2 regions of the Protofrankia sp. CiP1_Cm_nod2 genome follow, and region 2 is predicted to be linked to the other one. Evidence: predicted binding sites of a transcription regulator. Region 2 holds the regulator's gene; the other holds the start of a gene.

Region 1 (15,459 bases), on a different contig from region 2:
CCGCAGCATCTCCTTCTCGGGCACCTCGGCCCGCACCAGGGTCCGGCCCGCACCACTCCCGTGCGCTGCCTGCCCGCCGGCCTGCCCGCCGGCCTGCCCGGCGCCGACCGGCTCGATGCCGACGACCCGGCCGCGCCGTGCCGCGAGGTCGCTGGTCACCGGGCCGATGTGCTCGTCGGGGGCGAGCACGCAGACAGCGAGCACTGGCTCGAGCAGGACGATCCCGGCGGCCCGGGCGGCGTTCTTCACCGCCAGCGCCCCGGCGGCCTGGAAGGCGATGTCGGAGGAGTCCACCGAATGGGCCTTGCCGTCGACCAGCCGTACCCGGATGTCGACGAGCGGATATCCGGCCGCCACCCCGAGGTCGAGCTGGCGCAGCACGCCCTTCTCCACCGAGGGGATGAACTGCCGGGGGACCGCGCCGCCGACCACCTCGTCGACGAACTCCCGGCCGCTGCCGGCCGGCAGCGGCTCCACCGCGACGTGGCAGATCGCGTACTGGCCGTGGCCGCCGGACTGTTTGACGTGCCGGCCGGTGCCCCGCGCCGGCCCGCGCAGCGTCTCCCGCAGCGGGACCCGCGGCGGCACCCGGTCGACGTCCACGCCGTAGCGGGCCCGCAGCCGCTCGACGACGACGTCGCTGTGCGCCTCGCCCATGCACCACAGCACGAGCTGGCCGGTCTCGGTGCCGTACTCCACCGTCAGGCTCGGGTCCTCCGCGGCGAGGCGGGCCAGCGCGGTCGACAGCTTGTCCTCCGCGCTCTTCGTCCGCGAGCGGATCGCCACGGGCAGCTGCGGCCGCGGCATCGACCACGTCTGCAGCAGGATGGGGTCGTCCGGGCTGGACAGGGTGTCGCCGGTCTCCGCGGTGGCCAGTTTCGCCACGACACACAGACCGCCGGCCCGGACGGCCCGCGCCGGCTGCTGTCCGGATCTCCCGGCCGGCCGGGAGATCCCCACGATCCGCCCGTCGTCGTCATGGTCGGGATGGCCGCGTTCGGCCCGGCCGTGCCCGCAGACGTGCACGGCCATGTCCGCGCGCAGCGTCCCGGAGAACACCCTGACCAGCGAGATGCGCCCGACATAGGGGTCGGTCGTGGTCCTGATGACCTCGGCGGCCAGCGGGCCGTCGGGGTCGGCCGACAGCGGTGGGCCCGACGACCCGTCGAGCCGGGTGCTCACCGGCAGGCGGTGCTCGGCGGGGGAGGGGAACGCCCGGGTGAACAGGTCCAGCAGCTCGGTGGCGCCCAGCATGTCACCGCTCCCGCCGCCGGCGGCACCGGCCGGGCCGGCCACGGGCAGGACGGGGTGGAAGCGGCCGCGGGCGACCGCGGTCTCCAGGTCGCCGAGCAGCAGGCCCGGTGCCAGCCGCTCCCCGGCGAGGTACTGCTCGAGCAGGGACTCGTCCTCGCTCTCGGCGATGATCCCCTCGATCAGGGCGCCACGGGCGGCGGCCACCGCTGCCTGGGCGGCGCTGTTCCCGGTGCCGTCCGCGGAGAGCAGGTCGACCAGCCGGTAGCCGCCGTAGCCGCCGTGTCCCGGCGCGGCCCCGTTCGCCGCCGGCAGGCGCACCGGCAGGTGCAGCGGCAGCACGCCCGGGCCGAACAGCTTCTGGCAGGTGGCGACGGTCCTGGCGAAGTCGGCCCGGGGGTGCTCCAGCTTTGTGATCACAATGGCCCGGGGTGTGCCGGCGGCGGCGCACTCGTCCCACAGCAGCTGGGTGAAGCCGTCGACGCCGTCGAGTGCGCTGACCACGAACAGGGCCGCGTCCCCGCCGCGCAGCCCGGCGCGCAGGTCGCCGATGAAGTCGGCGAGCCCGGGGGTGTCGAGCAGGTTGATCCGCATGCCCCGGTGGGTGGTGGACAGGACGGCCAGGCTGATCGTGCGCTGGCGGTGCTCGGCATCGTCGTGATCGGTATGCCGCGGCGGGACGGGACGGCTCTGCGCCGCCTCGCCCTCGTCGGCCGCGGCCAGCAGGCTCTCGGCAAGAGTCGTCTTACCCGCGCCGGTGTGGCCGACAAGAATGACGTTGCGTACGTCAGCCAGCTGCTCGAGGTCGGGACGATCATTGCATACGGTTGTTTTCACCTGCGCCTCCCCGGTGTGACACGGCCACCCGGTGGCCCTGGTGACGGCCACTGGGCGGCTGGGAGGGCTGGACCAGTGGACCCCGCCTGGGTGACTGGACGAGCGCGACGGGCCGACCCGCTCCGGGCGGCCGGCGGCGGGTCGCGTGATCGTGTCGTCATGAGTGGTTGTGTCAGTGGTGATGGTTGTGTTGGTGAAGAGTTGTATGGGTGGTTGGTTGTGTGGGTGGAGGGTTGGTTGCGTGGGTGAAGGAATGTGGAGGTGTAAGGAAACGGTCCGGCTGTTGTCGGGTCGACGTGTGGTGCCGACGGTTGTCGTGTCGACACCTGCCCCGTCACTGGTTGTGGTGTCGACGGTTGTCACGTTGACGGTTGTCACGTTGACGGTTGTTGTGCCGACGGTCAGCGGTGAGCGGCTGTGAAAAACTCGTGAGAACAGGTTCCCCCTCCGCCGGCATGTGAACAACCCATGTCGGTCCGGCAAGGAACTGGTTGCCGATGGTCACAGCGGTACTGTGAGGGACAGCACCGGACGTACACGACGGGACGTACATGCTCGCTAGCAAGGCGCGGCCGCAGATTCAACGGGTGCTCGATCCCCTGGGTGAGCGGCTGGCCCGGTCGTCGGTGTCGCCGGACGCGGTGACGATCGTCGGCACCATCGGTGTCAGTGGTGCCGCTCTGGGCTTCTTCACCCGCGGGGTCTTCTTCGTCGGCACCCTCGTGATCACACTGTTCGTCTTCTCCGACCTGCTCGACGGCCTGATCGCCCGGGCCCGTGGGATCTCCTCGCCGTGGGGCGCGTTCCTGGACTCGGCCTCCGACCGGGTCGGGGACGGCGCGATCTTCGGCTCGCTGATCCTGTGGTACGCCGGTGACGGCGACTCGTTGCCACTGTGCGTGGCCGCCCTGATCAGCCTGGTGGCCGGCTCGATCACCTCCTACGTCAAGGCGCGGGCCGAGGGCCTCGGGCTGCGGTGTGACGTAGGGTTCGCCGAACGCGGCGAGCGCCTGCTGATCGTCCTGGTCGCGGCCGGTCTCTACGGCCTGGGCGTGCCGTACCTGCTGCCGGCCGCGCTGTGGTTCCTTGCCGGCGCCACCGTCCTGACGGTGACGCAACGTGTTGTTCATGTGCGTCGGCAGTATCTGCGGGGGGCCGGGGCGGCCGGCACCGCCGCCGTGCCCGCGGCCACCGGCGCCGACGCCACACCGGCCGGGCCCACCGCCGGCCCGCGGGCCCGCTGACGGCGCGTACCGGGTGTCCCGCGCGCGAATGACCAGGATTTGGCTGGTGACGTGGTTGGGAGCCGAGCCCTGGGTGTCCCGCGCGCGGATGACCGGTCTGGCGTACGCGGCGGGCTGGCGGGTGGTCCGGCTGCTGCCCGAGCGGGTGGCGGCTGTGGCGTTCACGGTGGTGGCCGACGTCGCCGTCCGGCGGGGTGGCCGCGGCGCGCGCCGGCTGCGCGCCAACCTGGCCCGTGTCGCCCCGCCCGGCACCGATCTCGACCGGCTCACCCGGGCGGCCATGCGTTCCTACGCGCGTTACTGGCTGGAGGTCTTCCGCCTCCAGGACATCTCCCGCGAGCGGATCATCGGGGGAATGCGCATGCTGGACGAGCCACGTCTGCGCGACGCCATCGCCAGCGGCCGCGGGACCGTCATCGCGTTACCGCACATGGGCAACTGGGAGCATGCCGGCGCCTGGCTGGCCGCCACCGGTGAGCCGTTCACGACCGTGGCCGAACGCCTCCGGCCGGCGTCGCTGTTCGACCGGTTCGTCCGGTTCCGTTCGGCGCTCGGCATGGAGGTCATCCCGCTGACCGGGGGTGAGCGGCCCCCCTTCGGCCTGCTGGCCGACCGCCTCGGCGCGGGTGGCACGATCTGCCTGCTGGCCGACCGCGACATCTCCGCGGACGGCGTGCCGGTGGTGTTCTTCGGCGCGACGGCCACCATGCCGCCGGGGCCGGCCGCCCTGGCGTTACGGACCGGCGCGACCCTGCTGCCGGCCACGCTCTGGTTCGACCGGGACGGCTGGGGGGTGCGCATCCACCCGGCGGTGCCGCACACCGACGTGGCGCGGATGACCCAGGCGCTGGCCGACGCGTTCGCCGAGGGCATCGCCGCCCATCCCGCGGACTGGCACATGCTCCAGCGCATCTGGCGGGACGAGCCACCGGCCACGCCACCGCAGACACCACCGCAGACACCGACGCAGACACCGACGCAGACACCGACGCAGACAGCGACGGAGGCTGCGGCACCGACGGAGCCGGAGCTACCGCAGCCGCGGTCGGAGCCAGCGCCGCGGTCGGAGCCCGAGCCAGGGCCGGGGCCGAGAACATGAAGATCGGCCTTGCCTGCCCCTACACCTGGGACGTTCCCGGCGGGGTCCAGGTCCACGTGCGTGATCTCGCAGAGGCCCTGGTCGCCCTCGGGCACGAGGTATCGGTGATCACACCGGTGGGCGGCGACAGCGCGCTTCCGCCGTACGGGGTGGACGCCGGCCACGCCGTGCCGGTGCCCTACAACGGCTCGGTCGCCCGGCTGCTGATGGGGCCGGTGTCCGCGGCGCGGGTACGCCGGTGGCTGCGCGAGCACGACTTCGACGTCCTGCACGTGCACGAACCGACGGCGCCGAGCGTCAGCCTGCTCGCCTGCATGCTCGCCGACGGCCCGATCGTCGCCACGTTCCACACGTCCAACCCGCGCTCGAAGATCCTCACGGCCGCGCACGGGGCGCTGCAGCCGTCCATGGAGAAGGTCCGGGCCCGCATCGCGGTGTCCGAGGCGGCCCGCCGCACGATCGTCGAGCATCTCGGCGTGGACGCGATCCTCATCCCCAACGGCGTGTCGGTGCCCACCTTCGCACGGGCGGCCCCGCTGCCCGAACCGGTCTCGAACGGCTCCACGGTCGTCTTCCTCGGACGCATCGACGAGCCGCGCAAGGGCCTGGACGTGCTGCTCGCGGCCCTGCCGACGCTGGTGGAGCGCCGCGCCGACGCCAGGCTGCTGGTCGCCGGCCCCGGCGACGGGGAGGCGGTGCTCGAGCGGGTCGAGCCGGCCCTGCGCGGCCGCGTCCACCTGCTCGGGCTCGTCTCCGACGCGGACAAGCCCCGGGTGTTCCGCTCGGGGGAGGTCTACTGCGCGCCCAACACGGGGCAGGAGAGCTTCGGCATCGTCCTGCTGGAGGCGATGGCCGCGGGCGTTCCGGTGGTGGCCAGCGACATCGACGCCTTCCGCCGGGTCCTGGACGACGGCCAGGCCGGCCGGCTGTTCCCGGTCGCCGACGCGGCCGCCCTCGCCCACACCCTCGCCGACCTGCTGGCCGATCCCGCACGGCGCGGGCGGCTGGCCGAGCGGGGCCGGGCGGTGGTGGCCGCCTACGACTGGACGGTGATCGCGAAGCGGATCGTCGGGGTCTACGAGATGGTTGCCGGGGACAGGCCGGTGTCGCTGGCGGCGAACAGCGTCTGACGTGTCCTGGCGCCGGTCGCGCCCGGCGCTCCGCCATGCGGTGTGAGGAGATTCCACCATGCGGTGTGAGGAGATTCATGCCCGCGGTGTGAGGAGATTCATGCCCGCTGGCGCTCTCCTACCCCACGTTCACTACGCTGCGCGAGGTGACTCTCGTCGTTGTTACGGTCGTGGTTGTGGTGGCGGTAGCCACCTATCTGACCTGGCTGGCCAGCCGGCTGGACCGCCTGGCAGTCCGGGTGGACGACGCCCGGGCAGGCCTGATCAGCCAGCTGGCGCTGCGCGTGGAGGTGGCCGGGGAACTGTCCCGGCGGTGCGAGCTGGCGGAGCTGGGCGAGGCGGTGGAGCGGGCCCGGGCCGCGCAGGCGGGGCCCGCGGCGGGCGGCCCGCTGGGCAACGACACCGAGGAGGCGGAGAACAGCCTCAGCCGGGCCCTGCGCTCCCCGGCGGTCACGGCGACGGCGGACCGGGCGCCGGACGCCCTGCACGCGGTGGACGTCGCCGCCGCCCGGGTCGCGCTCGCCCGTCAGCTGCACAACGACGCCGTACGCGACGTGCGGGCGCTGCGGGCCAGACGGGTCGTGCGGGCGCTGCGGCTGTCCGGCCGCGGGCCGCTGCCCACCTATTTCGAGATCGACGACGCGCTTCCGATGCGTGGTGACACCGGGGGCAGGAACGGCCACGCCGACGCCGACGGCCGTGACGGCGACGGCAGGCATGACACCGCACGTGACAGCGCTGTGCATGACAGGACCGCGCATGACAGGACCGCGCGCGACAGCGACAGGCATGGCGGCAGTACATATGATAACGATATGTCCAGGTTCGCACCGTAAATTCTTCGCTATTGTCGATCGTAATCGCCATCCCGTCCGGTACGGCCTTCCGGTCGTAGGATGGGATGTCTTCCGTCCGGGCTGACTGCCGCGTGTCCGACGTGGCTGCGCTCGTGGAAGCCGTGGTTTGTCGGCGTCCGGCCCAGTTGGGATGTTCGCCGCGGACCGATGCCTGCGCCGGTCCCGTCTGCGTACAGAGAGGCATGCCATGTCCGAGGGCCTGACCGCTGCCGAGCCCGCTTCGCGGGGCCACGGACCGGACCACGGATCCGTGCCCACGGCCACGCTGCCCGGCCCGCCCGTCCCAGCCGGTGCGGGCAGCGTGGCCGGTGCGGGAGGTGGCGCCCACCTGGGCACGGCCCGGGTCAAGCGGGGCATGGCGGAGATGCTCAAGGGCGGCGTGATCATGGATGTGGTCACGGCCGAGCAGGCCCGGATCGCCGAGGACGCCGGCGCCGTCGCCGTGATGGCCCTGGAACGGGTGCCCGCCGACATCCGCGCCCAGGGCGGGGTCGCCCGGATGAGCGACCCGGAGATGATCGAATCGATCATCGAGGCGGTGTCGATCCCGGTGATGGCCAAGGCGCGCATCGGCCACTTCGTCGAGGCCCAGGTGCTCCAGGAGCTGGGGGTCGACTACGTCGACGAGTCCGAGGTCCTCACCCCGGCCGACCCGCACCACCACATCGACAAGTGGCGGTTCACCGTCCCGTTCGTGTGCGGCGCGACCAACCTGGGGGAGGCGCTGCGCCGGATCGGCGAGGGCGCGGCCATGATCCGCTCGAAGGGCGAGGCGGGCACCGGCGAGGTTTCCAACGCGGTCGTGCACATGCGCACGATCCGGGCGGAGATCGCGCGGCTGTCCGCGCTGCCGCCCGACGAGCTCTTCGCCGCGGCCAAGGAGCTGCGCGCTCCCTACGAGCTGGTCGCCGAGGTCGCGCGGCTCGGCGCGCTGCCGGTCGTGCTGTTCACCGCCGGTGGCATCGCCACGCCCGCGGACGCCGCCCTGATGATGCAGCTGGGGGCGGACGGTGTGTTCGTCGGCTCGGGCATCTTCAAGTCCGGTGACCCGGCGCGGCGCGCCCGGGCGATCGTCGAGGCCACCACCATGTACGCCCACGCGGGCGTCATCGCGAAGGTCTCCCGCGGCCTCGGCGAGGCCATGGTCGGCATCAACGTCAGCGATCTTGCGCCCGCGGACCGCTTCGCCGACCGCGGATGGTGAGCTGTCCCGAGGCGCACTGGCCCCAGACCGCCTCGGAGCGCGAGGCCGCGCCGGCACAGGTCAGGCCGGCACGCGGCGCGGCGCGGCTGGGCGTGCTGGCGCTGCAGGGCGACGTCCGCGAGCATTCCCGGGCGCTGGCCGCGCTCGGCGTCCAGGTCGTCGAGGTGCGCCGGCCGTCCGATCTGGACACTCTGGACGGGCTGGTGCTGCCCGGCGGCGAGTCCACCACGATCGGCCGGCTGCTGCGGGTGTTCGAGCTGCTGGAGCCGCTGCGGGACGCGATCGCGGCCGGGCTGCCGGTGTTCGGGTCGTGCGCGGGCATGATCCTGCTGGCCGGGGACGTCCTGGACGGCAGGCCCGGCCAGCCGCTGCTGGGCGGGCTGGACGTGGTCGTGCGGCGCAACGCCTTCGGCCGCCAGGTCGACTCGTTCGAGGCGGAGATCGACATCGCCGGTGTCGCCGGCGGCCCGGTCCGGGCGGTCTTCATCCGGGCGCCCTGGGTGGAGAAGATCGGGGACGAGGTCGAGGTGCTCGGTAGGGTCGGTGACAGGATTGTGGCCGTCCGCCAGGCGGGCGTGCTGGCGACCGCGTTCCATCCGGAGCTCACCGGCGACGGGCGGATACACGAACTGTTCGTCGGCATGGTGGAAGGCGCGCGGGGCAGACGGGCCGCACGGGGCACACCCGCGCACGAGGCCTAGCCGCACAGGGCACGGCTCCACAGGGGCACGGGGCGCGGGGCACAGCTGTACGGGGCACAGATGGCAGGCAGGAGCAGGGACAGGGTGAGGGGCACGGCATGAGCGGTCACTCCAAGTGGGCGACCACCAAGCACAAGAAGGCCGTCATCGACGCGCGCCGCGGCAAGCTGTTCGCGAAGCTGATCAAGACGGTCGAGGTGGCGGCCAAGACCGGCGGCGGGGATCCGGCCGGGAACCCGACGCTCGCGGACGCCATCGCCAAGGCGAAGTCGCAGTCGGTACCGAACGACAACATCGACCGCGCCGTGAAGCGGGGATCGGGCGAGCTCGCCGGCGGGGCCAGCTACGAGGAGATCACCTACGAGGCGTACGCGCCGAACGGGGTGGCCGTGCTGGTCGAGTGCCTGACCGACAACCGCAACCGGGCCGCCTCGGACGTGCGGGTGGCCATCACCCGCAACGGCGGCAGCGTCGCCGATCCAGGGTCGGTGTCCTACCTGTTCAACCGCAAGGGCGTCGTCCTGGTCACGAAGACCCCTGACCTCGGTGAGGACGACGTCCTGGCCGCGGTGCTCGACGCCGGCGCGGAGGAGGTCAACGACCTCGGTGACACCTTCGAGGTCGTCTCGGAGGCCACGGACCTCAACGCGGTGCGCGTCGGGGCCACCGGCGCGGGGCTCACGGTGGCCTCGGCGGACCTGTCCTGGCTGCCCAGCGTCAGCGTGCCGCTGGACGAGGAGGCGGCGCGCAAGGTCCTCAAGCTCGTCGAGGCACTCGAGGACCTCGACGACGTCCAGAATGTCTGGTTCAACGCCGACATCTCCGATGAAATCATGGAGCTGGTCTCGGCCTAAACGGCTCCCCGGCGGCGCCGGTGCCACCGCGATTCCGAGACCTCCGACATCGCCGTTCGTGCCGATATCGTCACAGTATGGGCATAGACCGTTCCGGAATACGTGCCGTCATGGAGTATGTTGTGACGGATTGTATCGCTCTGGGGTACTTGTTGTTACGGGGGTGTGTTGTTGCGGGGGTAGGCGTGGTCAGTCCGTGTCCCGGTCGCGGATGCACTCCTCGGCGAAGGACAGCGCCCGCAGGTGGTAGGAGCGGGCCGCCCACCCCAGGCTGATGTTGTGGCCCGCGCCGCGCTGCCGGACCAGCTCGAAGTGCGGCGCGGCGCTGAACGCGGCCCGCAGCTCGGCATCCATCGCCTCGTCAAGATCCCACCAGGCCTCGTGGTCGGCGAGCGTCCAGCGGACCGGCACCCGCACCCGCGGGCCCAGCAGAGGCAGCCACCGCGGCCACTTCGCGGCATCGGATGCCTCGCCGGCCGGCACGGGGGCTGTCGGTACCGTCCCCAGGACGAACGTGCCGGGCGGGTACAGGTGCTCCGGCCCCCAGAACAGCCTGCGGGCCGCGAGGGCATGCTCCCGGTGGATCTCGGCGGCGCTGCTGTCGGCGGCGATCCGCGACGGCCACAGGCCGTCACGGTATCGGGCTCCCACCCCGGAGACGTCGAGCCCGAGCAGACGCTCGCCGCGTTCGTCCGCGGCGAGCGACACCGACAGCATCGTGCCGAACGAGTGGCCGATCAGGAACAGGCCCGCCCCCACGGCATGGGACGCGGTGAACGCCTCCAGCGCCCGCCAGGTGATGGCGGTCTGCCCGGCCAGCCGCTGGTGGGGCAGGCCGAGCCCCGCCGACGCTCCGTAGCCGGGGCGGTCCAGCGCCAGCACGCTGAATCCCAGGGCCGTGCCGATGGCCAGCAGGGACAGGTCCGGGTGCGTCCGGCCGTGGAAGTAGGATGCGCGCATCCCCCCGCCGGGCAGGCCGACGACGAGAGCCCGCGGCTGGCCGTCGGGCTCGGCCAGCAGCCCGGACAGTTCCACGTCACCGGCGTCGAGGCGGACGTGACGTGGCTGGCCCGGCGGATCCGCGCGTGGCGCCCGCCCGTCGCCGTGTCCGGCCGCCGGCCCGGCTGGCTGCGCCGGCACGGCTGGCTGCGCCAGCACGGCCGGCTCGGTGCCGGCGGCGGGATCGGAGCCCATGCGTGGACCTCATTTCCCGGTTTCCCGGCGTCTCCCGGTGCTTGTCGGCAGGATTTCCCGTTGGCCCGGCGGGGCGTCGGCGATCTCCACGGGGCACCGCCGGTCATCTCACCATATGCTGATCCGCACCGGGCCGATGGCCGCGGGTGGCGTTGCGGACAGCCGGTTGACGCCGGCCGCCGGCGGTGGGTGATGGCCGGGCCGCTGCCCGGCCGGCGGTGGGTGTTTGTCGGGTCGGCGTCTGGGTAGGCGTGTCGCTGCGCTCGAACAGGCGTTCAGGCATGCCACAATCGTGGCGAACCGCCGGGAGGGCCGGTTCCCCGGCCCGCTGGCGGGCCGAGGGCTGCGTGATCACGGTTGTCTCCCCGGGTTGTCGTCCCGGGCTGGCAGCCGGCCGCTGCGGGCCGTCCGGCGGTCACGATGCCCGGCGGACGGTCGGGACGACGGTCGACGAGCTGGTCGTGGAGGGTGCCGGTGCTGGTGCTGGGGGTCGATCCGGGGCTTACCCGCTGCGGTCTCGGGGTTGTCGAGGGCGGGCCGGGCCGGCGGGCGTCGCTGGTCGAGGTCGGTGTGCTGCGCACGCCCGCCGCCGACGACGTCGCCGCCCGGCTGTGGGCGCTCGAACGCGGCTTCGGTGAGTGGATGGACCGGCACCGCCCCGACGCGGTCGCTGTCGAGCGGGTGTTCAGCCAGGCCAACGTCCGGACGGTCATGGGTACCGCGCAGGCCGGGGCGGTGGCGATCGTCAGCGCGGCCCGCCGTGGCCTGCCGGTCGCGCTGTACACCCCCAGCGAGGTGAAGGCCGCGGTGAGCGGGAGCGGCCGGGCGGACAAGGCCCAGGTCACCTTCATGGTCAGCCGCCTGCTGGGGCTGTCCGACCCGCCGCGGCCGGCCGACGCCGCCGACGCCCTGGCTCTTGCGCTGTGCCACCTGTCGCGGGGGCCGGCGCTCGCCCGGATGCAGGCCGCAGTCAGGCAGGCTTCCGCGGCCGCCAGCGGGAGCCGCAGATGATCGCGTCCGTGGCCGGGACGGTTGCCGCCCTGTCGCCCGACGCCGCCGTCGTCGAGGTGGGCGGGGTCGGGCTGCTCGTCCAGTGCACCCCCACGACCCTGGCCGGGCTGCGGGTCGGGCAGCAGGCACGACTGGTCACCACCCTGGTCGTCCGGGAGACCGAGCTGACGCTCTACGGCTTCGTCGACGCCAACGAGCGTGACGTCTTCGAGACCCTGCAGAGCGCCTCCGGGGTCGGCCCCCGGCTCGCCCAGGCCGTGCTCGGCGTCCACAGCCCGGACAGCGTCCGCCGTGCGGTCGCGGCGGAGGATCTCGCGGCGCTGACGAAGGTGCCCGGCATCGGCCGCAAGGGCGCGCAGCGCATCGTCCTCGACCTCAAGGACCGGCTCGGCCCGCCCACGCCGATGCCGTCCGCGGGAGATGACGGTGTGGGTGGGGGCGGGGGCACCGGCGGCGGTGCCACGCCGGCCGCGGGTACGGGTGTCGCCGCCGCCGAGCAGGTCCGTCTTGCGCTGCTCGGGCTCGGTTACACCGCGCGGGAGGCCGACGACGCGCTGGCCGCCGCGCTGGCCGACCCCCTGGCCGCCAGCGCGGCCGATGCGCTGGCCACGGTGCCGGCCGGCAACGGCCGCGGTGGTGCCGGGCCGGGCGGCCGGGCGGGCCGTGACGTCCCCGGTAGCCCGCAGGCTATCGCCGCCGGCAGCATCGCCACCGCCGCCACCGCCGCCACCGCCGGCACCGGCGGGGCGGGCGGCAGCCGTGCCGAGGCGGCGGATCCCATGGGTGTGCTGCTGCGTCGGGCGCTGGCCGCGCTGCGGCCCCGGTAAGGGCGGCTGATGGACGTCGAGGGGCTGGTCTCGCCGGTGGCCGAGCCGCAGGAGCGTGCCTTCGAGGCGGGCCTGCGGCCGGGGACACTGGCGGAGTTCATCGGCCAGCAGAAGGTCCGCGAACAACTAATGATCATGCTTGAGGGGGCGCGGGCCCGCGCGCGTCCGCCCGACCACGTCCTGCTGTCCGGGCCGCCGGGGCTCGGCAAGACCAGCCTGGCCATGATCATTGCCCGGGAGATGGCGGTCCCGCTGCGGATGACCAGCGGGCCGGCGGTCGAACGGGCCGGGGATCTGGTCGCGATCCTCACCGCGCTCGCCCCGGGCGAGGTGCTCTTCCTCGACGAGATCCACCGCATCGCGCGTCCCGCCGAGGAACTGCTCTACGCCGCGATGGAGGACTTCCGGGTCGACGTCGTGCTGGGCAAGGGCCCCGGCGCCACCGCGATCCCGCTGGAGATCGCCCCGTTCACCCTTGTCGGCGCGACCACCCGCTCCGGCCTGCTCACCGGGCCGCTGCGCGACCGGTTCGGCTTCACCGCCCACATGGACTTCTACGGCACCGACGAGCTGATCGACGTGCTGGTCCGCTCGGCGGGGCTGCTCGGCGTGCGCCTCACCGACGACGGCGCGGCAGAGGTCGCCGGCAGGTCACGCGGAACCCCTCGGATCGCCAACCGGCTGCTGCGACGGGTGCGTGACTACGCCGAGGTACGGGCGGACGGGGTCGTCACCCGTGAGGTCGCCCAGGCCGCCCTGCGCGTCTACGACGTCGACGCGCTCGGCCTGGACAGGCTGGACAGGGCGGTGCTGGAGGCACTGGTACGCCGCTTCAACGGCGGCCCGGTGGGCCTGGCGACCCTGGCGGTGGCGGTGGGGGAGGAGCCGGACACGGTCGAGGAGGTGGCCGAGCCGTTCCTGGTCCGCGCCGGCCTGCTCGCCCGGACCCCCCGGGGGCGCATCGCCACCCCGGCCGCCTTCACCCATCTTGGCCTCGACCCGGTCGAGGGCCTGCTGGGCCGTTCCCAGGCTCCGCTCCCCCTCACCGACGGCGACGGTTGAGCCCCTTCGCCGACGACGGCTGGGCCCCGTCGCCGGTGACGGCTGGGAGCGGTGGACGCCCGCCGGTTTCCCCGGCGCCGCGGTTCCTTCGCCACCCTTTGGTGGCGTTGGCCGGACGCGGTCCCGACGGGGCCCCTGGCGTCGGGAGCCTCGCGGCCGGTACGTACCATCGGCCGCACGACATGGGAGGACGTGGACGTGCAGGTGATCGTGGTCGCACAGGATGCGGCCCAGAACGGCGGCAGTGGGTTCGGTGGGCTGTTTCCCCTGGTCCTGCTGCTGGCGCTCGTCGTTTTCTTCGTCGTCAGCCAGCGGCGCCGTCAGCGGACCCAGCAGCAGGTCCTGACCTCGCTCGAGCCGGGAGCGCTGGTCGTGACCACCGCGGGGCTGTACGCCACGGTGGTCGAGGTCGAAGACGGTGACGTGTTGTTGGAGGTGGCGCCGGACGTGGTCTGCCGGTTCACCCGCTCCGCGGTCGTCCGGGTCGTCTCCCCGGCGGGAGAGGACGGGGCGCACCACGGCGATCATGATGACCACGACGGCGACGACGACGGCGACGGCGACGACGGCGACGAGGGCGACGAGGGCGACGGCCACCGGGACGAGGACGCCGGGGCGGCTGGTGACCACGGTTCGGGCCGGGCGCCCGTCGACACGACCAAGAGAACGGACGCGACCGGCGGCGGAGAGACGACCGGCGGCGGAGAGACGACCGGCGGCGGAGAGACGACCGGCGGCCACCGGCGGCCGGATGCCGGCAGGTCCGAGGATCCCGGGGAAGCGACGCCGGAGCGGTGAACGGCACGCCGACCAGCACCGGTCACCCGCCGGGGCCGGTCGGCGCCAGCTTCGAGGAACACGTGGATATCGGCGTTACAGATGTGGTATCGGAACGCCCCCGGCATGACAGTCGTTCCGATACCTTGGGCCGATACCTTGGGCGCGGTCGGCACCCGGCCGTGACGGTCCGCATCGGTCCCGCCGGTCGTGGCCGGGCTGGCCGTCCACCGGGCAGGTCCAGCAGGAAATCAGGCAGGAAGCGGCATGAGCGCGACGGCGCGTGACGAAGGGATATCCGTTGGCACGACGGTCAGGGCGACGGCGTAAGGCCTTGAGCCCCGCCTGGTCCCGGATCGGGCTCCTCTTCGGCATCGTGGTGCTGCTCTACGGCTCCATGGCGCTGACGTCCACGTGGACGCCGAAGCTGGGCCTGGACCTCCAGGGCGGGACGAGCGTGATCCTCACGCCCCGGTCGACCGAGCCCGGCAAGGGCGTCGACAGTGGCGCGGTCAACAAGGCCGTCGACATCATCCGGGAGCGGGTCAACGGGCTCGGGGTCGCCGAGGCCGAGGTCAAACGCAACAACACCCAGATCGAGATCTCGGTTCCCGGCCGTGGCCGCAACGACGTCGTCCAACTGGTCGGGCAGACCGCCGAGCTGCGCTTCCGCGAGGTCTACACCTCCGGGGCCGCCATACCGGCCGCGCCGGCCACCCCGCCGGCCGCTTCAGCGGCTCCGACAGCCACCCCGACGGTTCCGGTGCCCGGCGCCACGCACGGGGCACCGGGCGCCGCGTCAGCTCCGCCCGCCGCCACCACCGGTCCGTCCCCGTCCACCACCACCCGGCCGGACGTGGTCGGCTCCGGTCTGCTCGCCCAGGCCGCGCCGACGGCCCCGGCCGGCTCGGTCGTGCCGGCACCGGCCGCCTCGGCGTCACCAGCTCCCGGAGTGCCCCCTGCCGCGGTACCGGCGGCCCCGGGGCAGAGAGCACAGCCCGCCGCCGACACGCCACCGGCCGACGTCGTTGCCCGGTTCGAAAGCCTGACCTGCGCCCCGTCGGACGTGCGCAGCCGGGCGGCCGCCACCGACCGGCCGACGGACTGGGTGGCCTCCTGTGACCGTTCCGGCGCCGTCAAGTACCTGCTGATGCCCGCCACGGTGATCGGCACCGACGTCAAGTCGGCAACGGCCGGGCTCGCCAGCTCCGGCGGCACCACCTCGGTGAGCACCGGCGAGTGGGTCGTCAACGTCAGCTTCACCGGCAGCGGGCAGACGGCGTTCACCAAACTGACCGAGCGGACTCTCGGCAAGCAGGTGGCGATCGTGCTGGACGGGGTGGTGCAGTCGGCCCCGAGCACCAACGACCGGATCGCCGGTGACGCGCAGATCTCGGGCTCGTTCACCCAG
Region 2 (15,684 bases):
GCGGCATGTCCACGTCCAGGGCGCCGCGGGCGCCGGCGTGGAACACGTCCGTGTCCCCGGCCCGCGCGAGCGCCCGGTACCGGGCCTCGCCGCGGGCCAGCTGGTGCCGGGTGTCGCCGATCCTGGTGACGTCGGTGGCGACGAGCGCCGCGCCCAGCGGCACGCCATGGGCGTCCGTGGCCGGGAACCAGCTCATCGTCCAGATCCGCGGCGGCTGGGCGGCGGTGGCGGCGCTGACCTCGAAGGTGGCCACCGGCTCGCCGGTGGTGAGCACCCGCCGCAGCAGGCGGTCCATCTCGTGGCCGATGTCGCCGAGCAGCTCCGGCATGGTGCGGCCGATGTGCTCGCCGGGCGCCCGCCCGTTCAGCCTGGCCAGGACGTCGTTGACCCGCAGGTAGCGGCCCTGGGTGTCGTAGAAGGCGAAGCCGGCCGGCGCCTGGGTGAACAGCGCCTCGAGCAGGGTGATGACCGGTTCCACCGCGGCGGGCGGCCGCGGCGGGCTCCCGCCCGGGCCGGCCTCGGCGGGCTCCCGCCCGGCGGTGCCCCTGCCGTCGTCGTCCCCGGCCACCTCGGCGTCCTCGGCTCTCTGCGCGTCCGGGTGGCCGGCGCCGTTCGTCCGGTGGGCCCTGTGAGCCTCGCTCCAGCCGGCCTGGTCACCCGCCGGCCCGCTCCGCGGCTGTCCGGAAAGCTCCCCGAGGAACGGCGTCGTCATGGGAGACGATTGTGGCCGGTGTGGCACCGTTGTGCCCAAAACCTTCGACGGCCCGGGACACACCCTGAGCCTGGAAGACACCTCATGCGCCCGATCGTGCCGGGCCGGGCAGGCCGTGCGCTGTCCATCGACCGACAGGGGTGGCGCGCATCGCATGTGCGACGTCGCATGCCCGGCGGCGTCCCGCCCGTCCTCTCCCGGCCGCTGCCGGCCCTGGGCCGCCCGGCCGGGCAGCACCCGCCCATGCCCCTGACAGTAGCCGGCCCGGCCCGGCCATATCGGGCCCAACGGATTCCCCGGGAACATGGGCCGCATTATCGACATCCTTTGTCGTTCCATTGTGATGAATGCCCGGGGCCAAACGCCCAGGATCATGCCGGGCCCTGTCGCCGGGGATTCGTTAGGGTCTGGGTCCGTGGCTGCTGGACACGGCAACGAACACGGACCCGCACCGGAGACCGGAGCGGACACCGGCATCGAGGGACAACTGTTGTGGACGCCGTCCGCGCGGCGGGTCCGCGCCGCCGGGGTCACCGCCTACCTCGAGTGGCTGGCCGCCGAACGGGGCCGACGGCTGACCGACGCCACCGCCCTGTGGCAGTGGTCGGTGGACGATCTCGACGGCTTCTGGGACTCGGTCTGGGACTTCTGCGCGGTCGAGGGCGAACGCGGGGACGGGCCCGCGCTCGCCGACGCGCGGATGCCGGGTGCCCGATGGTTCCCGACCGCCCGGGTGAACTACGCCGAGAACGCCCTGACCCGCCACGGGCCGGCGCCGGCGGTGATCGCCGTACGCGAGGACGCCACCACGGCCGTGGTGTCCTGGGACGAGCTGCGCCGCGAGGTCGCGGCGGCCGCCGCGGGCCTGCGCCGGCTGGGGGTCGGGCCGGGCGACCGGGTCTGCGCCGTGCTACCGAACTGCATACACGCGGTGGTCGCCATGCTCGCCACCACCGCGATCGGGGCGGTCTGGTCGTCCTGCTCCCCCGACTTCGGGCCCACCGGCCTCGCGGACCGTTTCGCCCAGGTGCGCCCGACCGTGCTCATCGGCGTCGACGGCTACACCCACGGCGGCAGGTCGTTCGACACGCTCGGCGTGCTGGCCAAGGCGGCCGAGCGGCTGCCCGGCCTGCGCGCCACCGTCGTCGTCGCCTACCTGGCCACGGACGCCCTCGACCGGGCCCGCGCCACCGGCCTGCCGGGCCTGCTGGCCTGGGAGGACCTGCTCGCCGGGTGCGACGACGCCGTCCCGGCCTTCCACCGTCTCCCGTTCGACGCGCCGCTGTGGATCCTGTACTCCTCCGGCTCGACCGGAAAACCCAAACCGATCGTGCACGGTCACGGCGGCATCCTGCTCGAACATCTCAAGACGCTGGTGCTCCACCTCGACATCGGGCCGGACGACCGCTTCCTGTGGGTGACGAGCACCGGCTGGATGATGTGGAACCTGCTCGTCTCCGGCCTGCTCGCCGGCGCGGCCGTGGTGCTCTTCGACGGGAGCCCGAAATTCCCCGGCCCCGGCACCCTCTGGCGGCTGGCCGAGGCCACCGGAGTCACCTGTTTCGGGACGAGCCCCGGTTTCCTGACCGACTGCGCGCGCTCCGGCACGGTCCCCCGTGAGATCGCCGACCTCTCGGCGCTGCGCACCGTGGGATCCACCGGCGCGCCGCTGCCCGCGCGGACGTACGCCTGGGTGTACGAGTCCGTCGGCGACGACCTGATGCTGTCCTCCATCAGCGGTGGGACGGAGGTGTGCACCGCGTTCGTGCTCGGCCTGCCGACGCTGCCGGTGCGCGCCGGGGAGATCCCCATGCGTGGGCTCGGCTGCGCGGTGACCACCTTCGACGAGCAGGGCAAGGAGGTCGTCGACGAGGTCGGCGAGCTGGTGGTCACCGCCCCCATGCCGTCCATGCCGGTCGCCCTGTGGGGGGACGAGGACGGCTCGCTGCTGCGGGCAACCTACTTCTCGGCCTACGAGGACGTGTGGCGGCACGGGGACTGGGCGAGCATCACCGCCAGCGGGGCGGTGTCCATCCACGGCCGGTCCGACGCCACGCTGAACCGCGCGGGCGTCCGGATCGGTACCGCCGAGCTGTACCAGGTGGTGGAGAGCATCCCCGGCGTGACCGAAAGTATCGTCATCGACACCTCGACCGCCGGCCGGCGTGGGGAGCTCGTCCTCTACGTCTGCCTGGCCGGCGGCGTGGTGTTCGACGACGCGTTCACCGGGACGCTGCGCGCCACGATCCGCCGTGAGCTCAGCCCCCGTCACGTGCCCGACCGCGTCGAGGAGATCGCCGAGGTCCCGCGCACCCAGAACGGCAAGAAACTGGAGGTGCCGGTCAGACGGCTGCTGCTGGGCGAGCCGCTGGAGCGCGCGGTCAGCCTCGGCGCCGTCGCCAACCCTCAGGCGCTGCTGCCGTTCATGCCGCCGACGACCCGCTGACCGGTCCGCTGACCGGTCCTACGACGTGACGATCCCCTGCCCGGTCAACTACCCGGGCAGGGGATCGTCACGTCGTACGCGTTCTACGCGGAAACCAGCCGTACGCGGGGCAACTAGTCGAGGAACTCCCGCAGCCTGCTCGCGACCGCCGGCTTGCGCAGTTCGCGCAGGGTGTCCCGCTCGATCTGGCGGATCCGTTCCCGGGTCAGCCCCAGCCGGTTGCCCACCTCGGCGAGGGTGTGCTGCTTGCCGTCGGCGAGGCCGAACCGCAGCCGCATCACCTCACGCTCACGCGGGGTGAGCCCGCTCAACACGCCTTCGATCTCATCCTGCATGGCGCCGTAGGATGCGGCGTCCGCGGGCGAGGTGGCGTCGGCATCCTCGATGAAGTCACCGAGGACGGAGTCGCCGTCGTCGCCGACCGCGGTCTCCAGGCTGACCGTGTCCTGCGCGTACCGCCGCAGTTCGACGACCTGCTCGATCGGCATGTCGAGCTCGAGCGCCAGCTCCTCGTCGGTCGGTTCCCGGCCGAGCGTGGAGACGAGCTGCCGCTGCAGCCGAGTGATCTTGTTGATCTGCTCGACCACGTGTACCGGGATCCGGATGGTCCTGGCCTGGTCGGCCAGGGCTCGGCCGATGGCCTGCCGGATCCACCAGGTGGCGTAGGTGGAGAACTTGTAGCCCTTGGCGTAGTCGAACTTCTCGACCGCGCGGATCAGGCCGAGGTTGCCCTCCTGGACCAGGTCGAGCAGGGTCATGCCCCGGCCGCTGTACTTCTTGGCGACCGAGACGACCAGGCGCAGGTTCGCCGAGACCAGCTGCTGCTTGGCGGCGTGCCCGTCGCGGACCAGGGTCTGCAGGTCCCGGCGCAGCTCCGGAGCCAGGTCGGGGTCGGTGTCGAGCTTGTGCTCGGCGAACAGCCCGGCCTCGACCCGCTTCGACAGCTCGACCTCCTGCGCGGCGTTGAGCAGCGGCACCTTGCCGATCTCACGCAGGTACATACGGACGAGGTCGGCGGTCCCGGCGTGCTCGGACGTCGCGCGCGTGGCCGCAGCCCCGCCCGGCGCCTCCTCTTCTTCCTCGTCGAGAACCTCGACCCCGAGTGTGGTCAGCCGGGCGACCAGGACAGGCAGCAGTTCAAGACCGAGATCGGCGGTCTCCAGTGCCTCACGGAGCTCGGCACGGCTGAGTTCGCCGGACTCACGTCCACGCGCGACGAGCTCGGCGACCTGAGTGACGTCGAGTTCGTCGGTATCATCGGGCACGGCAGCCAAGCTGCGGCTGGGCGTCGTGCGGGCAGGAGTGGATGACCGACGAGTCCGTCGCGTGCTCACGGCACGCGTACGCGGCTCATCGGAGCGCTCATGAAGTTCGAGGGCAGGCAGCGTCATCAGTAGCAGATCCGAAGGTCGGTGCGGGTGACGGGTCTTGGTGCTTGCACGTATGGGCAACGCCTGGGGACGTCTCTCCCATTCCGCGTTCAGACACAACCGGACGTAAGCGATCGCCGGGTCTACGAAGCAGTGTAGACCCTCACCCTCGGGACGCCGCACCCGCTGTCGCGAAGACTACTCCGCGGATCGGCCAGTGTGTCACGAATAACTAATTATCTCTTCAGTTCTCCACGTCCGCGCTGTCGAGAACGAGACTAGCCCCAATTTTCCACCAACATGACCACAACAATGTGGACAGACCGTAACAATCGTCACTGAGAGTACGTGAGATCACGAAGGTGCCACGAGGTTCCGGCGCTACCGGCCACCGGCCCCGGTACCCTCACACGATGTCATCGCCGGCCCTGTCGTCCGAGGTGCTCGCCGAACTCCGAACGTCCGCGATCGAGGTACTGCGGGACAACGATCTGGGCGAGGCGACCCGGCCCTCCCCGACGCTCTACCCCCACCAGTGGCTGTGGGACAGCTGCTTCATCGCCATCGGGCTACGGCACGTCGACCCCGGACGGGCCAGCCGGGAAATCCTCGCGCTGCTGCAGGGCCAGTGGCTCAACGGGATGATCCCGCACGTCATCTTCTCCGGCTCCGGCAGCTACCACGCCGGGCCCGACCGGTGGCGCTCCGACCTCGTCGACGCCGGCCCGCGGCACGTGCAGACCACCGGCGTCACCCAGCCGCCGATGATCGCCGAAGCTGTCGTCCGCGTCGGCGAGGTGTTCGACCCGGCCCGGCGCCGCGAGTTCTACCGGGCGGTCTATCCGGGCCTGCTGCGCTACCACTGCTGGCTGTACCGCGAACGCGACCCCGACGACACCGGGCTGGTCACTCTGGTCCACTCGTGGGAGTCGGGGATGGACAACACCCCCGCCTGGATGGAGCTCACCCGCAGGGCGGCTCCCATCCCCCTGAAGCTCATCCGCCGGCTCAACGGGGATGGCGCGCTCGACGCCCTGCGCCGGGACAACAAGGAGGTTCCGTCCGACCAGCGGCTGTCCGCCACCGACCTGTTCACCCTTTACCACCTGGTCGGGGAGCTACGCGACGCCCGTTACGACTTCAGCCGGATTCGTGCGTCCCGCGTCCCGCTGGTACAGGATGTCGCCTTCAACGCGATTCTCGCCCGCGCGAACGACCACCTGCGCGACATCGCCGCCGACATCGGCGAACAGCTGCCCGCGCAGCTGCTGCGCTCGGCCCGCCGGACCAGGGCGGCGCTGCCCGCCCTGTTCGCCGACGGCATGTACTGGAGCCGGGACGCGCGTTCCGGCCGGCTGATCCGAAGGCCCACGATCGCCGGCTTCCTCGCCCTGTACGCCGGTGTCGTGCCCCCCGCCGGCGTCGAGGATCTTGTCAGCCGGATGACCGCACCGCGGTTCTGGCCGGCCCACGGCATCGCCAGCACCCCCACCGACGATCCCGACTTCCAGCCCCGCTGCTACTGGCAGGGCCCGGTCTGGGTGAACATGAACTGGCTGCTCGCCGACGGGCTCGACCGCGCCGGCCGCGGCGAGCTCGCCGACCGGCTGCGCGCCGACACGATCTCGATGATCGCCGGTTCCGAGGGCCTGTACGAGTACTACTCACCGTTCGACGGCACCGGAGTGGGCAGCAACCACTTCTCGTGGACGGCAGCCCTGCTCCTGGACCTGCTCGACGGCCGGAAACCGGCCCACCGCCTGCCGTCCGCCCGCACGGGCGCGGACGGGGAGCACCTGACCCGGCACGGCGGCTGACCAGCCGCCGCGCCGGGTCCACCGGCTCCCGCGATACTGGCGGAAGGCACATATTCGTGATCTGCGGTATTCCCGCGGCAGTCAAGATCGATTCGGTGCGGGGCGGCGCTGTGGCGTGGGCTACGACGACGAGGCCGCAGGCTGTTCGCCGGGTGAGGGCGGGACCGTGAGGCGGGCGATGGTGACGGTGTGGCCGGCCGGGCTGGTCTGGGTCGTCAGCGGGCCGTCGGCGGCGGACTCCGGCCGCGGGCGCTGGTCGAATATGACGATGTAGCCCGAGGCCAGGCTGAGGTGGTTGAGGTAGCCGTCGAGCTGGGTCATCGCTTCCTTGACCGGGTCGGCGTAGCCGGGGCGGTGGGTCTTCACCTCGAAAGCCTCGTGCTGTTCGGCACTGGTGCCATCGGGGGCGGTGTAGCGCCAGGTCATATGGATGTCGGCCCAGCCGCCGCCGGCGGCGAACTCCCGGAAGACGTCACCGTCGCCGTTCACAGCCCGGTCGAGCCAGCTCAGGAAGATGGCGTGCGGGATGGCCTCCCGGTAGGGCCTCTTCACCCTGAGCATTGGCTCGTTGTTCCGCCAATAGCGGGCGAGCGTGGTCAGCATGTCCGGCACGTCGAAACGGCCGTCGGGGCGGACGAAGTCCCGCGGTGCTGGAAGCGCCCCCGGTCACGCACGACGATCTCGGCCAGCGCGCGGGCGATGACCTCATCGTAGATCGGGTTGGCGATCCGCAGGCCGCCGTCGGGCGTCTCGGCGACCAGGCCGAGGTCGCGCGCATAGGACCGGTCGTCCGAGCAGGTCAGGTCAGCCGGCTCGTCGGTGCTAGCGAGAACGGGCTCGAGAACCCGGCGTACCGCCGGCTCCTGGAGCCGGCGGACGAGTGAGTCGAGGTGACTTGGCCGGGCCTGGATGATCCGTTCCCGGGCAGCGTTGACGTGTTCCACCGAGACCGGCTCTGTGACCGGGACCTTCATCCGGTCGACGATCTCGGCCGCCAGCGCGTTGACCAGCCAGGGCTGGCCCGTGGTCAGCCGGTGCACCTGCTCCACGGCCTCATCGGTGAACACCCGATCGGTCTCTGCCGTGTGCTGACTGTAAAGATCGTGGATCTCGTCCAGCGTGAAGTCACCGAGTCGCAGCGACTCGACGATGACGTTGAACGGGCTCGGCCCCCCGGACAGTTCTGGGCTGCCGCCGGCGGCGACCTTGTAGTGGCGAACGTCCCGCAGCCCGCACAGCGCGACCGAGGCCGGGAACGCACTCGGACGGTATTCAAAGCCGGTGCGCAGCTGGGAGAGCACCCTGACCAGGGTCGCCCCCTCCAGCGAGTCGATCTCGTCCACGCACCGGCCTCCGCTGCCTACCGACCACAACCCGATCAACGCAACTCTACGGACAGCGCTCGGCGTGGTCCTGCGACGGCTCGACAGCCGAAGGCTATCTAGATCAGGCGAAATACCGCATCCCGCCGCGATACCGCCCGGTCTCAGCTGCAGCCGCTGGTGGAGCCGCACTGCTCGCACACGTAGCAGCTGCCTGCGGGACGCATGGTGACCCCGCAGGTGAAGCACAGCGGCGCGTCCACCACGTTCTGCGCCGACAGCGCCTCGCCCGGTGGGACGCTGCGCGGCAGTTCGCCCCGCACCTCCCGGGCCGACAGGCCCACCGGGTGGGTGTGACCGGTCTCGGCGGGCACCGTCGGCACCGCCGCGGCACCGGCCGCCGCCGCCTCGTTCGCCGCGGGCCCGGCCGTCGCGGAGCCGGTCGCCTCGGCCGGCCCGGCGTCGGCTGTCTCCACCGTGTCCGTTTCCACCGCGTCCGGCTGGCCGGCCCCGCCGTGCTGGCCGGTGAGCTGGCGGGCCCGCTCCCGCGCGCTGAGGACGCCGAGCTCCGCGCGGGTCTGCTCGGGGAGGTAGTCCAGGGCCAGGCGACGGAAGAGGTAGTCCATCACCGACTGGGCGATCCGCACGTCCGGGTCGTCGGTCATGCCGGCCGGCTCGAAGCGCATGTTGATGAACTTGCGGACGTAGGTCTCCAACGGGACGCCGTGCTGGAGCGCGATCGAGACCGCGATGGCGAACGCGTCCATCACGCCGGAGAGGGTCGAGCCCTGCTTCGACATCTTGATGAAGACCTCGCCGAGCCCGTCGTCGGGATACGACCCGGCGGTCAGATACCCCTCGGCACCGCCCACGGTGAAGGAGACGGTCTGCGACTGGCGGATCTTCGGCAGCCGGCGCCGGACCGGACGGTGCTCCCCGGGCTGTGCGGCGGCGGGCTGTGCGGCCGGCTGCTCGCCCGCGCCCCCGGTCACGGACCGCTTCGCGCCGCGCAGGTCCGACAGCGGCTGGCCGACCTTGCAGTTGTCCCGGTAGATCGCCAGCGCCTTCAGACCGAGCCGCCACCCCTCCAGGTAGATCTGCTCGACGTCCTCGACCGTGGCCGACGTGGGCATGTTGACGGTCTTGGAGATGGCGCCGGACAGGAACGGCTGGACCGCCGCCATCATCCGGATGTGGCCCATCGGGCTGATGGCCCGCTCCCCGATCGCGCAGTCGAAGACCTCGTAGTGCTCGCGGCGCAGGCCGGGGGCGTCGATGACGTGACCGTGCTCGGCGATGTACTCGACGATCGCCTCGACGGTCTCCTCGGCGTAGCCGAGAGCGCGCAGCGCGGCGGGAACCGTCTGGTTGACGATCCGCATGCTGGAGCCGCCGACCATCTTCTTCATCTTCACCAGCGCGAGGTCGGGCTCGATGCCGGTGGTGTCGCAGTCCATCGCCAAGCCGATCGTGCCGGTCGGGGCGAGCAGGCTGACCTGCGCGTTGCGCCAGCCGTGCTTCTCCCCGACGCCCTGGGCGCGCTCCCACTCGCGGGCGGCGACGGCGAGCACCCGGGCGTCGTCGACCCCGACCGTGCGGACGGCGTCCGTGGCGGCGGCGTGCTTGCGGATCACCCGGCGGTGGGCGTCGGTGTTGCGGGCGAAGCCGTCGTAGGCCCCGAGCGCCGCCGCGAGCTCCGCCGAGCGGCGGTAGGCCGTCGCGGTCATCAGCGACGTGACGGCCGCGCCCATGGCCCGGCCGCCCTCGGAGTCGTACGCGCGGCCGGTGGCCATCAGCAGCGCGCCGAGGTTGGCGTAGCCGATGCCGAGCTGGCGGAACATCCGGGTCACCCGCGTGATCTCCGGAGTCGGGAAGTCCGCGAAGCAGATCGAGATGTCCATCGCCGTGATGATCAGCTCGACGGCCGCCACGAACGCGTCGGCGTCGAAGCTGAGGTCCTTGCGCAGGAACTTCATCAGGTTCAGCGACGCCAGGTTGCAGCTGGAGTTGTCCAGGTGCACGTATTCGCTGCACGGGTTGCTGGCGCTGATCCGGCCGGACTCCGGGCAGGTGTGCCAGTCGTTGATCGTGTCGTCGTACTGGATCCCGGGATCCGCGCAGTCCCAGGCCGCCTGGGCGATGGAGCGGAACAGCGACCGGGCCCGGAGGGTCTCGATCGTGCGCCCGTCGAGCCTGGCCCGCAGGTCGAAGCCGGCGTCGTCGACGACGGCCCGCATGAACTCGTCCGTCACCCGCACGGAGTTGTTGGCGTTCTGGTACTGCACCGAGACGATGTCACGGCCGCCGAGATCCATGTCGAAGCCGGCGTCCCGCAACGCACGGATCTTGCTCTCCTCGCGGGACTTGGTCTCGACGAAGTCGACGATGTCCGGATGGTCGACGTCGAGCACGACCATCTTCGCGGCCCGCCTGGTCGCGCCGCCCGACTTGATCGTGCCGGCCGAGGCGTCGGCCCCGCGCATGAAGCTCACCGGGCCCGAAGCGGTGCCGCCGGAGGACAGCAGCTCCTTCGACGATCGGATACGCGACAGGTTCAGCCCGGCGCCCGACCCGCCCTTGAAGATCAGCCCCTCCTCCCGGTACCAGTTGAGGATCGACTCCATCGTGTCGTCGACCGAGAGGATGAAGCAGGCCGAGACCTGCTGCGGCGCGGGGGTGCCGACGTTGAACCACACCGGGCTGTTGAAGCTGAACACCTGGTGCAGCAGCATCCAGGTCAGTTCGTGCTCGAAGATCTCGGCGTCCGCCGGCGAGGCGAAGTACCCGTGCTCGGTGCCGGCCGCGCCGTAGGCGCGCACGACCCGGTCGATGAGCTGGCGCAGGGACCACTCGCGGGCGGAGCTGCCGAGCGCGCCGCGGAAGTACTTGCTCGTGACGATGTTCGTGGCGTTCACCGACCAGAAGTCGGGGAACTCCACCCCGCGCTGCTCGAAGTTGACCGAGCCGTCGCGCCAGTTGGTCATGACGACGTCCCGCAGCTCCCAGGTGACCTCGTCATAGGGGTGGACGCCCGGCGAGGTGTTGACGCGTCGCACCTGCAGGCCAGCGGCCCTGGGGGCGGCCTTGGTGCCGGCCCTGGGGGCGGCCTTGGTCGCTTTCGTGCCACGGTTGTCGGTCATGGCGCTCCTCGTCTGGCGTCGGTCGGATGGTGTTTCTCACCAGCTGTCTGTCGCGTCGGGGTGCGTGGCTACGACGGCGCCCGGTCGGCCCGCCCGCGCAGGTCGGTGATCGCCGTCTCGAAGTCCGCCAGCGAGTCGAAGGAGAGGTACACCGAGGCGAACCGCAGGTAGGCGACCTCGTCGAGCTCCCGCAGCGGCCCGAGGATCGCCCGGCCGATCTCGTCCGAGGCGACCTCGGCGGCCCCCGAGGCACGCAGCGTGTCCTCGACCAGCTGGGCGAGCCGGGCCAGCGCGTCCGCCTGGACCGGCCGCCCCTGGCATGCCCGCCGCACGCCGGCGATCACCTTCCCGCGGCTGAACGGCTCGGTGACACCGCTGCGCTTGATGACTCGCAGTGACGCCTCTTCGATCGTCGTGAAACGACGGCCGCAGGACGGGCACGACCGACGGCGACGGATCGCGGCGCCCTCCTCGGCCTCCCGGCTGTCGACAACCTTGCTGTCAGGGTGCCGACAGAACGGACACCGCACGCACAACCTCCAAGATCTTGTCGACTTACAGCCACGTAACTACAAGATGTTGTGGTCAACACTAGGACCGGACACCACGAGCTGGCAAGCTGGCCCACCCGCGGAACCTCATGACACATGCATCACAGAAGACCCTTCATGCGGACCTGTCATGACAGGCCCGTCATGGCAGGCCCGTCACGGCAGACGGAGCATCTGACCGGGGACGAGATCGGTCGTCTCCAGCCGGTTGAGGCCGGCCAGCCGGGCCACGACCACCCGGGTGTCACCGTCGGGAGCCAGCGCGCGCGCGATGCCCCACAGCGTCTCCCCGGAACGCACCACGTGGACGCGCACCGGCCGGTCGTCCCCGGTCGGCGCGGCCGACGACGTCACCCGGGCCACGGACAGCACCAGGCAGGACACCAGCATGACCAGGACAATCAGGACAACCCGGCCCCGCCCGGTCAGCCGCAGCGGAGGCTCAGCCGACGCCCGCATCGTCCACCTCCCCAACTTCCACCAGCACATACCACTTCCAACAACATGATCAAAGAACATCCGTTCGATCGAACGTCTGATCGAGTTTGTACCGCACGGTCCCGACGGAATCGTCGTGACACGCTCGAACAGACGTTTGAGATATCCGGCCGCGGCGGTTACGGTCGTAGCGATCAGATTCAGGTCAGATCCAGGTCGTGGCCGCCAGCTCCGGTTCACGGCAGAACGTCGGATATGCCGGGAGCGCAAGTCTGCCATGACCGACAACGAAGGAGTACGGCAGGGATGACCACCGACGACAACCGCACCCGCCGCGGCCGGCCACCCCGCGGCTCCGTGCGCGACCTGCCGGACGGGCCGGCGGACGCCACGGGCCTGACCCCCCGCCAGCGCAGGGTGCTTGAGGTGATCCGCGACGCCGTCGAGCGCCGAGGCTACCCGCCGAGCGTGCGGGAAATCGGCGATGCGGTGGGGCTCACGAGCACGTCCAGCGTCGCGCACCAGCTCAAGACGCTGGAGGAGAAGGGCTTCCTGCGCCGCGACCCGCACCGCCCGCGGGCCATGGAGGTCCTCTCCGCGCAGGCACCGGTACGCCCCGTGCCACGCCAGGCGCCCGCCGTTGGTACGCTCGCGGCAGGCTCGTCGGCGGCTGGCCCCGCACAGGCGGCCTATGTGCCGGTCCTCGGCCGCATCGCCGCGGGTGGGCCGATCCTCGCCGAGCAGGCGGTCGAGGAGGTCTTCCCGCTCCCCCGCGAGATCGTGGGGGAGGGCACCCTGTTCACCCTGCGGGTCGTCGGGGACTCCATGGTCAACGCCGCGATCTGCGACGGCGACTGGGTGGTCGTCCGCCAGCAGCCGGTCGCGGACAGCGGCGAGATCGTCGCCGCGATGATCGACGGCGAGGCGACGGTCAAGACGCTGCGCCGTCGTGACGGCCACGTCTGGCTCGAGCCGCAGAATCCGGCCTATGCTGACATTCCGGGTGACAGTGCGACGATCCTCGGCCGGATCGTCGCGGTTCTTCGCCGGGTCTGATCCTCCCGGGAGTGAGCATGGGCACAGGTGTCGACCGGCACCGCGCCGGCCGGGTCGTGGCTGTCGTCGGGCCGACAGCGGCCGGCAAGAGCGACCTGGCGATCGCGCTGGCCACCGAGCTGGGCGGTGAGATCGTCAACGCCGACTCCATGCAGCTCTACTGCGGGATGGACATCGGCACCGCCAAGGTGCCGCCGGCGGAACGCGGTGGTGTCCCCCATCACCTGCTCGATGTCTGGGAGGTCACCCGCGCCGCCGACGTAGCGTCCTACCAGGCGCTGGCCCGGCAGGCCGTCGACGGCCTGCTGGCCGCCGGCCGCACGCCGGTGCTCGTGGGCGGCTCCGGGCTCTACGTCCGGGCCGTCCTCGACGACCTCGCCTTCCCCGGCACCGACCCGGCCGTACGGGGACGGCTGGAGCGGGAGCTGTCCGAGCGGGGCCCGGCCGCGCTGCACGCCGATCTCGCCGCGCGGGCGCCGGCGGCGGCGGCGGCCATCCTGCCTGGCAACGGCCGGCGTATCGTGCGCGCGCTGGAGGTGGTGGAGCTCACCGGCGGCTTCACCGCCTCCCTGCCGGAGCACCGCTCGGTCTACGACGTGGTCCAGTTCGGCATCGACCACCCGCAGCTCGACGAGAGGATCGCCGGCCGGGTGGCCGGTATGTGGGCCGCCGGCATGATCGAGGAGGTCCGCGCCCTCGTCGACATGGGCCTGCGGGACGGCCCCACCGCGTCCCGGGCGCTGGGCTACGCCCAGGTTCTCGCCTGGCTCGACGGCGCGCTCGATTCGGCCGAGTCGGCCCGGCTCGCGACAATCGCCGCGACGCGCCGACTTGCACGCAGACAAAGGTCGTGGTTTCGGCGCGATCCTCGCATAATTTGGCTGGACCGTCCCGACGTCGAACAGGTGGCGGGCATGGTCGACTCGGCCTGAACGTGCGACGACTCCGTGGCTCGTTCTTCCCGCCGGCTGGAGACACCCGTCGTCTGGAGACATGTGTGACCGCGATCGAGTTGAACCTCGTCCCGGCCCTGTGTGCCGCGTTCGACGACGGGTCGTTACAACTGCACTACCAGCCCGAGGTCGACCTGCGCACCGGGTCGGTCCCCGGGATGGAGGCGTTCCTGCGCTGGCACCATCCCGACCGGGGGCTGATGAACCCGTCGCAGTTCATGCCGGCCGCCGCGGCCGCGGGCCTGTCCGACCAGGTCGGCCGCTGGGTGTTACGCACCGCCGTGGCCGAGGCCCGGACATGGCACGAAATGGCCGCGGGAACCGCGATCCGCCCGCCCCGGCTGTGGGTCAACGTGACCGCCGACCAGCTGACCCGGCCCGGTTTCGCGATCGAGGTGGAACAGCTCCTGCACGGCCGTGCGCTGCCGCCGGGAGCGCTCGGGCTGGAGTTCACCGAACAGACCCTCGGCCTCGCGCGCGTCGGGGTGCCCCGGCTGCTGGCCCGGCTGCGCTCGTTCGGGCCGGCCATCGGCGTCGACGGCTTCGGCACCTGGTACGCGTCGCTGTCCACCCTCGACGTCCTGCCGCTGGACATGGTGAAGATCGATGGCCGCTTCCTGCACGCGATGCAGCGGGACCTGGAGGGCGAGGCTGTCCTGGCCTCGATCATCACACTGGCCCACCGGCGGCGGCTGGTCGTGACCGCCGAGGGCGTCGACAGCGCGGTCACGGCGTCCCGGCTGGCGGCGATGCACTGTGACCGGGGAGCCGGCCGCCTGTTCTGCCCGCCCGTCCCCACCGACGACGCCCGGATGATCGCCCTGGGCCGCGGCCGGCCGAACCGGCGCCACGGGCGCTCCCGGCCGGCCAGCGGCACGGGACGCGCCGGGCGCGCCGCGCCCGACCGCGGTGACCGGGCCACCGGCACCGCCAGCATGGCCGCCGTCATCTGACCGGGAACCACCGTCGTCCGGTCGAGAAAATTCGGTCGCGGCCCCGGAACGGACGTGGGAGCCTGCGATAAAGGAGGCAGCGACATGACGTTTCCCGCCCTCTTCGACGCCTCCGGCGAGGCGCTCGACCTCGCCGACCGTCTGGCACTGCGCCGGGTACCAGGCCTGGCAACCGAGCTCGACGACGTCACCGAGGTCGAGTACCGCCAGCTCCGGCTGGAGCGGGTGGTCCTCATCGGGGTGTGGACCTCGGGCACGGCCGCCGAGGCGGAGACCTCCATGGCCGAGCTCGCCGCCCTGGCGGCCACGGCCGGCTCGGTCATCCTGGACGCGCTCGTCCAGCGTCGGGACACTCCCGACTCGGCGACGTACGTCGGCTCCGGCAAGGCGCGTGAGCTGCGCGACGTCGTCACCGCCACCGGCGCCGACACCGTCGTCTGCGACGGTGAGCTGACCCCCGGCCAGCTGCGCCAGCTGGAGGACGTCGTCAAGGTCAAGGTCATCGACCGGACCGCGCTGATCCTCGACATCTTCGCCCAGCACGCCACCTCCCGGGAGGGCAAGGCCCAGGTCGAGCTCGCGCAGCTGCAGTACATGCTGCCGCGGCTGCGTGGCTGGGGTGAGTCGATGTCCCGCGCCGGTGGTGGCATCGGCACCCGCGGCCCCGGCGAGACGAAGATCGAGACGGACCGGCGGCGGCTGCGCACGCGCATGGCCAGGCTCCGCCGGGAGCTCGCCGGGATGAAGACGGTCCGGACGACCAAACGCTCGGCGCGGCAGCGCAGCGGCATCCCCGCGGTCGCGATCACCGGCTACACCAACGCCGGCAAGTCCTCGCTGCTCAACCGGCTGACCGGCGCCGGGGTGCTGGTCGAGGACGCCCTGTTCGCCACGCTGGACCCGGCCGTGCGGCGGGCCACGCTGCC

Evidence for each region. The regulator LexA, encoded in region 2, represses DNA repair genes until DNA is damaged. The targets are predictions, from matches to a motif close to CGAACNNNNGTTCG.
Region 1: the regulator LexA is predicted to act here: its motif matches at 10,636-10,649, upstream of ruvC (crossover junction endodeoxyribonuclease RuvC).

Annotation. Positions count from the first base shown of each region.
Region 1 covers NZ_CAKKTL010000068.1:721-16,179, reverse strand. Annotated here, with positions in the region: gene NBW84_RS10085 (elongation factor G-like protein EF-G2) at 1-2,088, opposite strand, end outside; partial or broken gene NBW84_RS24225 (Cys-every-fifth RiPP peptide CefA) at 2,389-2,499, shown strand; gene pgsA (phosphatidylinositol phosphate synthase) at 2,640-3,332, shown strand; gene NBW84_RS10075 (phosphatidylinositol mannoside acyltransferase) at 3,379-4,431, shown strand; gene NBW84_RS10070 (glycosyltransferase family 4 protein) at 4,428-5,561, shown strand; gene NBW84_RS10065 (hypothetical protein) at 5,708-6,397, shown strand; gene pdxS (pyridoxal 5'-phosphate synthase lyase subunit PdxS) at 6,606-7,622, shown strand; gene pdxT (pyridoxal 5'-phosphate synthase glutaminase subunit PdxT) at 7,616-8,323, shown strand; gene NBW84_RS10050 (YebC/PmpR family DNA-binding transcriptional regulator) at 8,422-9,177, shown strand; gene NBW84_RS10045 (alpha/beta hydrolase) at 9,367-10,371, opposite strand; gene ruvC (crossover junction endodeoxyribonuclease RuvC) at 10,846-11,382, shown strand; gene ruvA (Holliday junction branch migration protein RuvA) at 11,379-12,209, shown strand; gene ruvB (Holliday junction branch migration DNA helicase RuvB) at 12,219-13,271, shown strand; gene yajC (preprotein translocase subunit YajC) at 13,470-14,069, shown strand; partial or broken gene secD (protein translocase subunit SecD) at 14,446-15,459, shown strand, end outside.
Region 2 covers NZ_CAKKTL010000093.1:1,714-17,397, reverse strand. Annotated here, with positions in the region: partial or broken gene NBW84_RS12380 (PAS domain-containing protein) at 1-712, opposite strand, end outside; gene NBW84_RS12375 (acetoacetate--CoA ligase) at 1,128-3,158, shown strand; gene NBW84_RS12370 (RNA polymerase sigma factor) at 3,272-4,549, opposite strand; gene NBW84_RS12365 (amylo-alpha-1,6-glucosidase) at 4,942-6,345, shown strand; gene NBW84_RS12360 (hypothetical protein) at 6,466-6,948, opposite strand; gene NBW84_RS12355 (hypothetical protein) at 6,942-7,688, opposite strand; gene NBW84_RS12350 (vitamin B12-dependent ribonucleotide reductase) at 7,832-10,807, opposite strand; gene nrdR (transcriptional regulator NrdR) at 10,876-11,337, opposite strand; gene NBW84_RS12340 (LysM peptidoglycan-binding domain-containing protein) at 11,515-11,817, opposite strand; gene lexA (transcriptional repressor LexA) at 12,103-12,852, shown strand; gene miaA (tRNA (adenosine(37)-N6)-dimethylallyltransferase MiaA) at 12,870-13,784, shown strand; gene NBW84_RS12325 (EAL domain-containing protein) at 13,850-14,758, shown strand; gene hflX (GTPase HflX) at 14,843-15,684, shown strand, end outside.